Methyloterricola oryzae: one gene and its partner. The protein of the gene in region 1 interacts with the protein of each later gene in a pairwise test. Links are inferred from orthologs where the notes say so. Each region holds a gene or a part of one and is shown on either strand. Other genes may lie near its edges.

Evidence for each region.
Region 2: the proteins of EK23_RS10745 (region 1) and mtgA interact in binary tests that used the Escherichia coli proteins (3 or more experiments, as listed by UniProt). The link is inferred for Methyloterricola oryzae from one-to-one orthologs.

The regions. Positions count from the first base shown.
Region 1 is NZ_JYNS01000006.1:226,753-231,495, forward strand. What follows is about bases 1,762-4,743. They hold EK23_RS10745 (peptidoglycan D,D-transpeptidase FtsI family protein), read right to left. Parts: upstream 4,123-4,743; coding sequence 2,401-4,122; downstream 1,762-2,400. Other genes in these bases: EK23_RS10740 (UDP-N-acetylmuramoyl-L-alanyl-D-glutamate--2,6-diaminopimelate ligase), read right to left, coding at 1,762-2,404; ftsL (cell division protein FtsL), read right to left, coding at 4,138-4,395; rsmH (16S rRNA (cytosine(1402)-N(4))-methyltransferase RsmH), read right to left, coding at 4,392-4,743. Also shown: EK23_RS10735 (UDP-N-acetylmuramoyl-tripeptide--D-alanyl-D-alanine ligase), read right to left, coding at 1-873; more of EK23_RS10740, read right to left, coding at 860-1,761. UniProt on the Escherichia coli protein: Essential cell division protein that catalyzes cross-linking of the peptidoglycan cell wall at the division septum. Required for localization of FtsN.
Region 2 is NZ_JYNS01000008.1:113,248-119,709, forward strand. What follows is about bases 2,947-5,730. They hold mtgA (monofunctional biosynthetic peptidoglycan transglycosylase), read left to right. Parts: upstream 2,947-3,861; coding sequence 3,862-4,599; downstream 4,600-5,730. Other genes in these bases: EK23_RS12390 (hypothetical protein), read left to right, coding at 2,947-3,214; EK23_RS12395 (DUF4136 domain-containing protein), read right to left, coding at 3,225-3,806; EK23_RS12405 (DUF4404 family protein), read right to left, coding at 4,713-4,985; acs (acetate--CoA ligase), read left to right, coding at 5,158-5,730. In the rest of the region: putative Fe-S cluster assembly protein SufT, read left to right, coding at 1-150; EK23_RS12375 (glycosyltransferase family 2 protein), read right to left, coding at 215-934; purM (phosphoribosylformylglycinamidine cyclo-ligase), read right to left, coding at 994-2,049; EK23_RS12385 (CDP-alcohol phosphatidyltransferase family protein), read left to right, coding at 2,217-2,786; more of EK23_RS12390, read left to right, coding at 2,783-2,946; more of acs, read left to right, coding at 5,731-6,462. UniProt on the Escherichia coli protein: Peptidoglycan polymerase that catalyzes glycan chain elongation from lipid-linked precursors. May play a role in peptidoglycan assembly during cell division in collaboration with other cell division proteins.

The DNA of each region.
Region 1 (4,743 bases):
CGCAGCGAGGGCATTGGCGACGTTGTGCCGGCCCGCGAGACGCAGGGCCAATTGGCGCCTCACTCCCCCGATGACATAGTCGAAAAGGGTATGGAACCCATCCGCCTCGTGGGACACCCGGACAGTCTCTGTCAGGCCGCGCACGTCGGCCGTTTCGTGAAAGCCGAAACTGATGACTTTGCGCTCCCCGGCCAGCCCACGCCAAAAGCCGATGTAGGCGTCGTCGGCGTTGAGCACCGCGACACCGTCCGCCAGCAAGGCCCCGATCATTTCGCCCTTGGCCCGCGCCACCCCGTCGCGGCTACCAAACCCCTCCAGATGGGCATCGCCGGCATTGGTGATGAGCGCCACTTCCGGCGCGGCGAGCCCTGCCACATAAGCGATCTCGCCCGGATGATTGGCGCCCATTTCGATCACCGCATAGCGGTGCTCCGGACGGAGACGCGCCAGGGTCAAGGGCACCCCTAAATCGTTGTTCAGGTTACCCACCGTTTTCAAAACCGGGGCATGGACGCCCAGAATGGCGCTGACCATTTCCTTTGCCGTGGTCTTGCCATTGCTGCCGGTGACGCCCACCACGGTTACGGGCAAGGCCTTGCGCCAGGCGTTGCCTATCCTTCCCAGGGCGAGACGGGCGTCCTGGACCACGATCTGCGGCAGCGTAACGTCCACGGGACGCTCCACCAGAGCCGCACAGGCACCGGCCGCCGCCGCGGCAGCGACAAAGTCATGCCCATCAACGCGGGCGCCCGGTATCGCGACGAACAATTGGCCAGGCTTCAGGGTACGGGTGTCGATGCTGACACCGCCACATTCGGCGTCCGCGCCGGACAGCGCACCTCCGGCGGCCGTCGCCAGATCAATCAGTCGCATCCGACACTCCCTGGCCCATGGCCTGCAACAGCTCGCACACGACCACGCGGTCACTGAACGGGTGCTTGATCCCGCCTATGTCCTGGGTGTCTTCATGCCCCTTGCCGGCCACCAGCACCATGTCGCCGGGGCGAGCATCGGCAAGGGCTTCCGCAATGGCGGCGCGGCGATCACGCTGCACGCGCAACTGCGAAGGCGCCTGACAGCCCGCCAGGATTTCCTCCACGATGCGCTGACCGTCCTCGGTGCGCGGATTGTCGTCGGTTACGATGACACGGTCCGCCAGCCGCTCGGCGATGGCTCCCATCTGAGGGCGCTTGCCCTTGTCACGGTCGCCACCACAGCCGAAAACCGCCGTCAGGCGACCCTTGCAGTGCTGGCGCAGGTTGTCCAGCACCTTCTCCAGGGCATCGGGAGTGTGTGCATAATCGACGATGACCTCATAGCCAGAACGCGCGGAGAAGCGCTCCATGCGGCCCGGCACGGCCTTGACCCGGCTGACGCGGCGCGCGGCTTCGCCGAGCGAATAGCCCATGCCCAGCAGCACGGCAGTGACGCCCAGCAGGTTTTCGACATTGAAGCGCCCGTACAGCGGCGCCGAGACCTCGGCCTCGAGGAAGGAATGGCTGACTCGAAAAGAGACGCCGTCACCACGCTGGGCGACGGCGCTGGCGCACACGAGTTCGGCATCCACGGTCCTACCGCGGGCGGCATTCAGGGTGTAGGCGAGGCGACGCAGACCCGCCGGGGCAGCGCGCAGTACACCTTCGGCGCTGGGGTCATCGAGATTGAAGGCTATGAAATTCAGCTCGGGCCAGCGCACCAGACGGAGCTTGGCATCCAGATAGGCTTCCATGTTGCCGTGATAGTCCAGGTGATCGCGGCTGAGATTGGTGAACAGTCCGCCGCGAAAGCGCACACCGTTGACACGTCCCTGCACCAATCCGTGGGAGGAAGCCTCCATGGCGACGGCACGCACGTTCTGCCCACGCAAGCGGTCCAGCAGGGCATGCACCTCGATGGCATCCGGCGTGGTATGACTGGTACTGGACAGTTCGCCCAGCACACCCCAGCCCAGGGTGCCGATGACGGCAGCCGGCCGGTGATTGTTCAGGGCGTGAGCGAGGAAATGGCTGCAGGAGGTCTTCCCGTTGGTCCCGGTGATGCCGATGATGTCCAGATGGCGCGAGGGCTCGCCGTAAAAGCGGTCGGCGATCTGGCCCACCCGCTGCTGCAGTCCCGCCACAGGCACGCAGGGAACCGCGCTGATGCCACGCGCCAGTTCCGTGCCGCCTTCCGCGGGCTCATACAGAATGGCGCAAGCGCCGGCGGCAATGGCGGCCTCGGCGTAGCGGAGGCCGTGGCAACGGGTTCCCGCCAGCGCAAAAAACACGTCGCCGGGACAGATGTCCCGGCTATCGAGTGAGAGTCCGCGTACCACCAGCGAGGGCACGCCGGGGCCGCCTTCGACCAGCCCCTCCAGGAGCCGGTCGAGCCTGAGGTCGGGGGGCGTGTCCTTGGCCGGCATCATATGGCACCTTCCTGGGCGACGGTAATTACCGGCGGTTCCTCCTGATCAGGCGCGATATTCAGCAGGCGCAGGGCGCCTTCCATCACCGTGGAAAATACGGGGGCCGCCACGGCGCCGCCGTAGTATTCGCCCGCTGTAGGATTGTCGATCATCACGATCATCACCAATTTGGGTTTGCTCGCTGGCGCCATGCCGGCGAACAGCGACAGGTAAGCGCCCTGCTGATAGCCATGGGCGCCGCTTTTCTTGACCGTGCCGGTCTTGCCGGCTACGCGGTATCCGGGGATGGCGGCCTTGATGGCGGTTCCCTCGCGGGTCACCACAGCCTCCAGCATGGTTTTCACGCTGTTGGCGGTCTTGGCCGACATGATGCGGTGGACTTCAGGCGGCTTCTCCCGCTTCAAAAGGCCCACCATCGGTATTTCGCCACCGTTGGCCAAGGACAAATACGCCCTCGCCAGTTGCAGCGCGGAAGTTGAGAGACCATAGCCGAAGGACAGCGTCGCCTGGTGGAACGGACCCCAGTTCTGGTGGTTGGAGAGCCGGCCGCTCGCCTCGCCGGGAAAACCGGTCTCCAGCCCCTGACCGAAACCCAGGTTGTTGTAGAAAGCCCAAAGCTTGCCGGACGGCAGGTTCAGGGCGATCTTGGTCATGCCCACGTTGCTGGACTTTTGCAGAATGTGGGCCACATCCAGGACGCCGTAGTTGTGCACGTCCTTCACCACATTGCTGCCCACGCGCAACTGCCCCGGGCTGGTGTTGAACACCGTGCCGGGCCCGATTTTGCCCAATTCCATGGCGCAGGCGACGCCGAACGGCTTGATGGTGGAGCCGGGCTCGAACAGATCGGTAATGGCCCGGTTGCGGGAGACGTTGCCGCTGATACGGGCGCGGCTGTTGGGATTGAAGGACGGCTGATTGGCCATGGCCAGCACCTCGCCGCTCTCCGAATCCAGAAGGACCAGCGTGCCCGACTTCGCTCGGTGCTGCAGCACGGTTCGCTTCAGCTCGCGGTAGGCCAGGTATTGCAGACGCTGATCGATACTCAGCTTGAGGTCCTTGCCTGCCGACGGCATGCGCAGCACTTCCACGTCCTCGATGATGCGCCGCTTGCCGTCACGCATGATGCGCTTGGCGCCGGGCACACCCTTCAGCCAGTCGTTGTAGGCCAGTTCCATGCCTTCCTGACCGCTGTCGTCGATATTGTTGAACCCCAGCATGTGGGCCGCCACTTCGCCTGTGGGGTAATAGCGCTGGTACTCCCGCTCCGCGTAGACACCGGGAATGCCGATTGCGATAGCCTGGTCAGCCATCTCCGGACTCATGCGCCGTTTCAGATAGACGAAGCCGCGGCCGGAATTGGACGTGCGCCGCCGGATCTCCTTAGGGCTCATCCCGATCGCATCGCCCAAGGCTTTGACATCCTGGTCGCTCGCCTCGAACTCCTTGGGATTGACCCAAACGGATTTGACGGGGGAACTGATGGCGAGCAATTCGCCGTTGCGGTCAAGGATGCGGCCGCGGTGCGCCGGAACCGGCACCACGCCGACGTGGCGCATGTCACCTTGCTGGATCAGGAACTGGCGGTCCAGCACCTGCAGTTTGATAGCGCGCCCCACGAGTACCAGCATGGCGCACATCATGGCAATCAAGAGGAAACGCCAGCGACCGGCGTAGTCCGTTTCATCGATCCGTCTGGTATTACTGATGACCATCATGGTAGCTTGCCAATACTAAGGTTTGACATAAATGATCGATTCCCTGCGGGGCAAATCCATCCCCAACCGGGTGCGGGCCAGACGCTCGATGCGGCTGTGTTCCGCCCAGGTATTCTGCTCGAGCTGCAACTGCCCAAGCTCCACTTCATAGCCGTCCAGTTCCTGCTCCAGGCGCTGGATTTCAGCGAACAACATGCGTGACCGGTACTTGGTGTAAACCACGCCCAAGGCCGAAACCACCACGATCAGCAGCAGCACCAGGATGCTCCTCATGCCGCCACCCGCTCGGCTACCCGCATGACGGCGCTGCGCGCGCGCACATTGGCCTGAACCTCGTCGGCCGATGGCAGGCGCTTTTTGCCGACCCGACGCAGTCGCGCCCGATGCTCGATAGGCACGGGCAGATGGGCGGGTAGCGGCCGGCCCCGTTCCTGGTCGCGCATGAAGCGCTTGACGATACGGTCTTCCAGCGAATGAAAGGCGATCACCACCAGCCTGCCCCCTGGACGCAGCACCTTGACGGCCTGCTCTAAAGCCTGCTCCAATGCCTCCAACTCACCGTTCAAGGCAATGCGTATCGCCTGAAAGCTGCGGGTCGCCGGATGTTTGCCCTTTTCCCGG
Region 2 (6,462 bases), on another replicon or contig:
GGCATGGGGCCTATCCTGCAGCAGGACGTGGAACTGGGCATCCGAAACCTGCCTGGGGTCACCCGCGTCAACGTGGAAGTAGTGTTCGATCCACCCTGGTCGCGGGAAATGATGTCCGAGGTCGCCAAGCTGCAGCTCGGCATGTTCTGAACGAGGCGACCGCCTCGCGGCTCCTCAGAGCTCGCGGGGAATCGCGCATCTGCCGGGCGAGCCCTCAGCCTTCTTCCACCTGCGGCACCCGGGCGCGGCGCTGCAGCCACATGACGCCGAACAAATCAACGATGCCGACCCACAATCGATGCCAGGTGCCGTACTTGGACTGACCACTGAGCCTGGACCGGTGGTTGACTTCCACCGAGATGACCTTACCACCGGCGCGCTGCACCAGGGCTGGTAGAAAGCGATGCATGTGGTCGAAATAGGGAAGTAGCAGAAACACCTCCCGCGAGAAGACCTTGAGCCCGCAGCCCGTATCCGGGGTCTGATCCCCCAACAGGCCGCCGCGCACCGCATTGGCCACCCGCGAGGAGAATTTGCGCCACCCGGTGTCCTTGCGCTTGCGGCGATACCCCGCCACCATGGCCAAGGGCTGCTCCTGTTGCAGTTCACGCAGGGACACCAGCAAGCGGGGGATGTCGGCGGGATCGTTCTGCCCATCTCCGTCCAGGGTGGCGATCACCCCTGCGCGGGCGGCACGCACGCCCGTCATCAGGGCCGTGCTCTGGCCGCAGGCTCGCGCATGCATCAATACCCGCAGACGCGGAAACGCCTGCTTCAGCGCCTGAAGCCGGGCGCGGGTGGCGTCGGTGCTGCCATCATCCACATAGATGATTTCGTGCTCACACACGCCCGCCAGGGCGTTGTCAATCTCCCTCAACAGGGGCTCGAGGTTTTCCTCTTCATTGTGCACGGGCACAACGACGGCCAGATCCATCAAACGGTCTCCCATGGGTTTTCAAAATGATGCGCGCGGTTCGAGCGACGCGACTACGTTCAAGCGGGTTGCAGGCTGGCGCGGTAGCCGACCACCGGTTCGCCCGCGACGATCTCCCCCAGCACCACGGGCGCCTCGCCCTGCGCCCTCAACACCTGCAGCGCACGCTCGGCATCGGCGGCCGCCACGCAGACCAGCATGCCGATGCCGCAATTGAACGTGCGCAACATCTCGTCCTGGGCGATCCCCCCCTGGTTCTGTAACCAGCCGAACACCGGGGGCAAAGGCCAGGCATCCAGATCGATGAGCGCCCCCGTGGTCGGCGCCAGCACCCGCGGCAGGTTCTCGGTGAAACCGCCGCCCGTGATATGCGCCAGGGCGTGCACGGGGACCTCCGCCAGCAGCGCCAGCAGGGACTTGACGTAGATGCGCGTCGGCTCCAGCAAGCGCTCGCCCAGGGTAGCGCCGTCGAAGGCCTGCTCGAGACCGGCCCCAGACTTCTCCAGTACCTTGCGGATCAAGGAATAGCCGTTGGAATGGGGTCCAGAGGAAGGCAAGCCGATCAGCACGTCACCGGGGGCCACGCGGGTGCCGTCCAGGATGCGTTCCTTTTCAACGATGCCAACGCAAAAACCCGCCAGATCGTAGTCACCGGCCGCGTACATGCCGGGCATTTCCGCTGTCTCTCCGCCCACCAAGGCGCAGCCCGCCAGTTCGCACCCGCGCCCGATGCCCTCGATCACCGCCGCCGCCGCGTCCACGTCCAGTTTGCCGGTCGCGTAGTAGTCGAGAAAAAACAGCGGCTCGGCACCCTGCACCACGATATCGTTTACACACATGGCCACGAGATCGATGCCTACACCGGCGTGCCGGCCAGTTTCAATCGCCAGTCTCAGTTTGGTTCCAACTCCATCCGTGCCGGCCACCAGCACCGGCTGCCGAAAGCGCTCCAGGGGCAATTCAAACAGCGAGCCAAAGCCGCCGAGACCGGCCAGCACGCCAGGAACCCGGGTGCGTGACGCAATGGGCTTGATGCGCTCCACCAGTTGATTGCCGGCATGGATATCGACACCGGCGTCCTTGTAGCTGAGACCCTGATCGGGAGTCGTATTCAAAGGCGATTCCTCAAAACTGCGTATTGGGTTGGAAAGATGGACTCGCTACAATGGCGCGGGTCATCCTGAAGGCATTATTGTACAACGCCATCCCGCGCACTGCGGGCGGAATTGTCGGCAACCATCAGGATGCCGCATGCAGTTGACCCACCAGCAGGACCCTGCCGATGAAGTTGGAAGCTCGACACCTGCCGAACCTCATTTCGATGCTGCGCATCCTGCTGGTGGTTCCCGTGGTGCAGTTGCTGTTGGCCGGGCGCTATGCGTGGGCGCTGGGTCTGTTCGTCCTGGCTGGCGTTTCCGATGGCCTGGACGGGTTTCTGGCCAAGCGCTACGGCTGGCAGAGCCGGTTGGGATCTTTCCTCGATCCGGCTGCCGATAAACTGCTGCTGCTCTCCTGCTTTATCGTGGGCGGATGGCAGGGACTGATGCCGATCTGGCTGGTGGCCGCCGTGGTGCTGCGTGACCTGGTCATTGTCCTGGGTGCCTCGGCCTACTACCTGCTACTCGGCCCCTACGATGGCCAGCCCTTGATCTCCAGCAAGATCAATACCTTCCTGCAGCTTTTCTATGTATTCCTGGTGCTCTGCAGACAAAGCGCATTGCCCGCGCCTGCTTTCCTGATCGATGTGGTGGCTCTGGCGACCCTGGCCACGACCCTGCTGAGCGGCGGCCTTTATGTCCAGATCTGGGGCAGGCAATGGTTGCGCGAACGGGGCGCCGGGGGGAAGACGTGAACATCCGGCGTGTGCTCCCGGGCGTCCTCGTGGTTCTGATGCAGGGACTCTGCCTCCGAGACGCCTGGCCCGGCGTCGCGGGCGGGAATTCGATCTTTGTCATTCCGCCGGACCCGCATACCAGCGAAGCCATCGCCATCAGCTACCCGCGCCGGGGTTGCGGGAGGGAAGTGATCGACACCACCACCCGAGGGAGAGACATCGAGATCACCGTAAGCTTCGAGGAGACGTGTCTTCAGGCCGTCACGCCCGGCGTGCCGCTTGGCGGACTGCCGCAGGCGCCGGGCGCTCTGTACGGCCGCATCGAGCTTGGCCACCTGCCCGCCGGCAACTACCGGGTCAAGCTGTATTACCGGGATCTGTCCGAGGGGCGCCGCTCCCGAAGTTTCGCCGCCACGGAGTTGTTCGCCGTCATGCCATCCCGTTGACGGCGGCGCCTCATCGTGCTGGCAAGGGGGGAAAGGCCTTCAACATCTGGCGGATGATGCGGTCAATCTGCTCGGTACGCTGCTGCGGCGTGAGATCCTCGTCCAGGGCATTGCGCGCCGTGGCCCGCCACAACAGCTTGCGCGTCCCCGGATTGACGAAATCGAGCACGATCACCCGCTCGTCATAGTCCCGAACGTAGGCCTGTGGCCCCAATCCGCCACCCATGTAGCCCCAGGGATAGCCCCACCAGCCATAACCGTAATAACCACTGTAGGTGGTGACCTCCACCTTGCGCTTCAAGGCCGCGTGGAAAGTCACCCAAAAGTCTGGCGCTTTACCCGGAACCAGTTCCTTGCGGTAGCCTTTTGCCAGCAGGGCCTGTTCGACCGCATTTTGCACACGCTCAAGCAACAGGGTGTCCGTATCCACCACGGCGTCGCCGCTGCCGGTATTCCCATCGGGCATCCAGGAGAAGGTATGGAGCCTGGAAAAGTTGGTACCGGGATCGAAGTCGCGGCTGATATCGTAGGATGTGGCGCAGCCTGTCACAATACACGCCAGAATTACCGCCAAAAGCCTTTGAGCGCTCATGATGATCTGCCTCCCCGGCCTTACCGCCGGACACAAGACCTGACAACCGCCTTTCGTGACTGAAACCCGCCGGCGCTATTTCTTTCCAGCCAGCCTTCCGCGTTCGACGCGACGCCTGGCTTTCCGCATCCTGTTCGCGATCCTGCTGGCCAGCGTGCTGCCGGTTATCGCCTTACGCTGGCTGCCGCCCCCCACCAGTGCCTTCATGCTGGAGGCCTGGGCCGGCGCGCTGCTGACAGGCCAGCATCTCGACCTCAGGTACCAATGGACTGCCTGGGATGCCATTTCGCCCGAAGCGGCCTTGGCGGTCATGGCCTCGGAGGATCAACTGTTTCCGGAGCACGATGGCTTCGATTTTCATGCCATCAGCCGGGCCATCAGTTCAAATCGCAAGGGCCGGCCTTTACGCGGGGCCAGCACCATCAGCCAGCAGACGGCCAAGAACCTGTTCCTCTACTCCGGCAAGAGTCTCTGGCGCAAGGCGCTGGAAGCCTATTTCACCGTTCTGCTGGAAAGCCTCTGGCCGAAACGACGCATACTGGAAACTTACCTGAATATCGCACAATTCGGCAAAGGAATATACGGTGTCACCGCTGCCGCCGAGACGTACTTTCACAAGCCCGCGAGCGACCTGACGACTGCCGAAGCCGCGCTGCTGGCGGCGGTGCTTCCGAACCCCGTGGTATTGCGCGCGGACCGCCCCAGCAACTACGTGCTGAAACGCCGGCAGTGGATCATGAGGCAGATGCGCCAGATGGGTGGGCGCGGCTTTTTGAACCGTCTGGCACCCTGAGGGAGCACTAATTCGAGAATTCGGGGCGCTGTGACAAAGGGCCCGCCCTGCGCGTGGCCAGGACCGGCGAAATGGAGAAGCGCCCGCGCCGGGAAGCAACGGGCGCCGGCGACTCAGATACCGCTGCTACTCAAGGCCATCATGATGTCGTTGAGGATACCCGTGATACGCGGGTGTTCCACTTCGAACTGGGTAACGGCATCGTTCATTTCGTTGAGCAGGTCGGGTTGGTCCTCTTCCACCACCCCGGGTGCCGCCGTCATGCGCTGCTCTATGCTCTCCACGAGACCGGTAAGCCGCTCTTTGGTTTCCGTGTCGCTCAGATCGAGCCGCTCGATCTCACGGCGGAGTTCCTCCAGCGCATTATTGATTTGTTGTTCTGTCATAGTCAGGGATTCCGGCAACTACTCATATTGCTATGACAGTTTACCATAGAAACCCGGCCGTCTCGGTTGTCGCAGAGGTAGAGTCGGTCAGGGAACATCTCGCTGTGCGTGTGGTTTTTTGTCAAAATTGTCTGCGGGTCCCTCAACCCGGCCAAAATAACGGAGACATGCGATGTCCGACGACAAGATTTATGAGGTTCCGGCCGCCGCGGCCGGCAGCGCTCACATCAACCAGGCACGCTATCAGGCCCTTTACCAGCAGTCGGTGCAATCACCCGACACGTTCTGGGCCGAGCAGGCCGTGCAGTTCGTCGACTGGGAGCAACCCTGGCGCAGCGTGTCCCGATTCGACTTCAACACCGGCGACATCCGCTGGTTCGAGGGCGCCCGTCTCAACGTGAGTTACAACTGCCTGGACCGGCACCTGGCCGACCGAGCGGAACAAACCGCCATCATCTGGGAAGGTGACGACCCCAATGACACGCGGCGCCTGACGTATGCCGAACTGCACCGGGCGGTGTGCCGCTTCGCCAATGCCATGAAGGTGCAGGGTGTGCGCAAGGGGGACCGGGTCTGCATTTACATGCCCATGATCCCTGAGGCGGCGGTGGCCATGCTCGCCTGCGCCCGTATCGGCGCCATCCATTCCATCGTGTTCGGAGGCTTCTCGGCCGATGCGCTCAAGGACCGCATCCTGGATGCAGACTGCCATTTCGCCATCTGCGCCGATGAGGGGCGGCGCGGCGGCAAGACGGTGCCGCTCAAGGCCAACGTGGACAAGGCCCTGCGAGAATGCCCGCAGGTGGAAAAAGTCTTCGTGGTGAAACACACGGGGGGCCGCATCAACTGGGTGGATGGGCGCGACCTGTGGTTCCATGAAGCCGTGTCCGCGGCAGAAGAACAGTGCCCCCCCGAATCCATGGATGCCGAGGATCCCTTGTTCATCCTCTACACCTCGGGCTCGACCGGCAAGCCCAAGGGCGTGCTGCACAGCACGGGCGGTTATCTGCTTTACGCCGCGATGACCCACAAGTACGTGTTCGACTACCGGGAAGGCGAGGTCTATTGGTGCACCGCCGACGTAGGCTGGGTCACCGGCCACTCCTACATCGTTTACGGCCCCTTGTGCAATGGCGCCATAACCCTCATGTTCGAAGGCGTCCCGACCTACCCCAAGCCTGACCGCTTCTGGCAGGTGATCGACAAGCACCAGGTCAACATCTTCTACACCGCGCCCACCGCCATCCGCATGCTCATGGGACTGGGCGATGAACTGGTCACCCATACCAGCCGCCGCAGCCTCCGAATCCTGGGCTCGGTAGGGGAGCCCATCAACCCCGAAGCCTGGGAGTGGTATTACCACGTGGTGGGCGAGGCCCGCTGCCCTATCGTCGACACCTGGTGGCAGACCGAAACCGGCGGCATCATGATAACGCCCCTGCCCGGCGCCACGCGCCTCAAGCCGGGCTCCGCCACC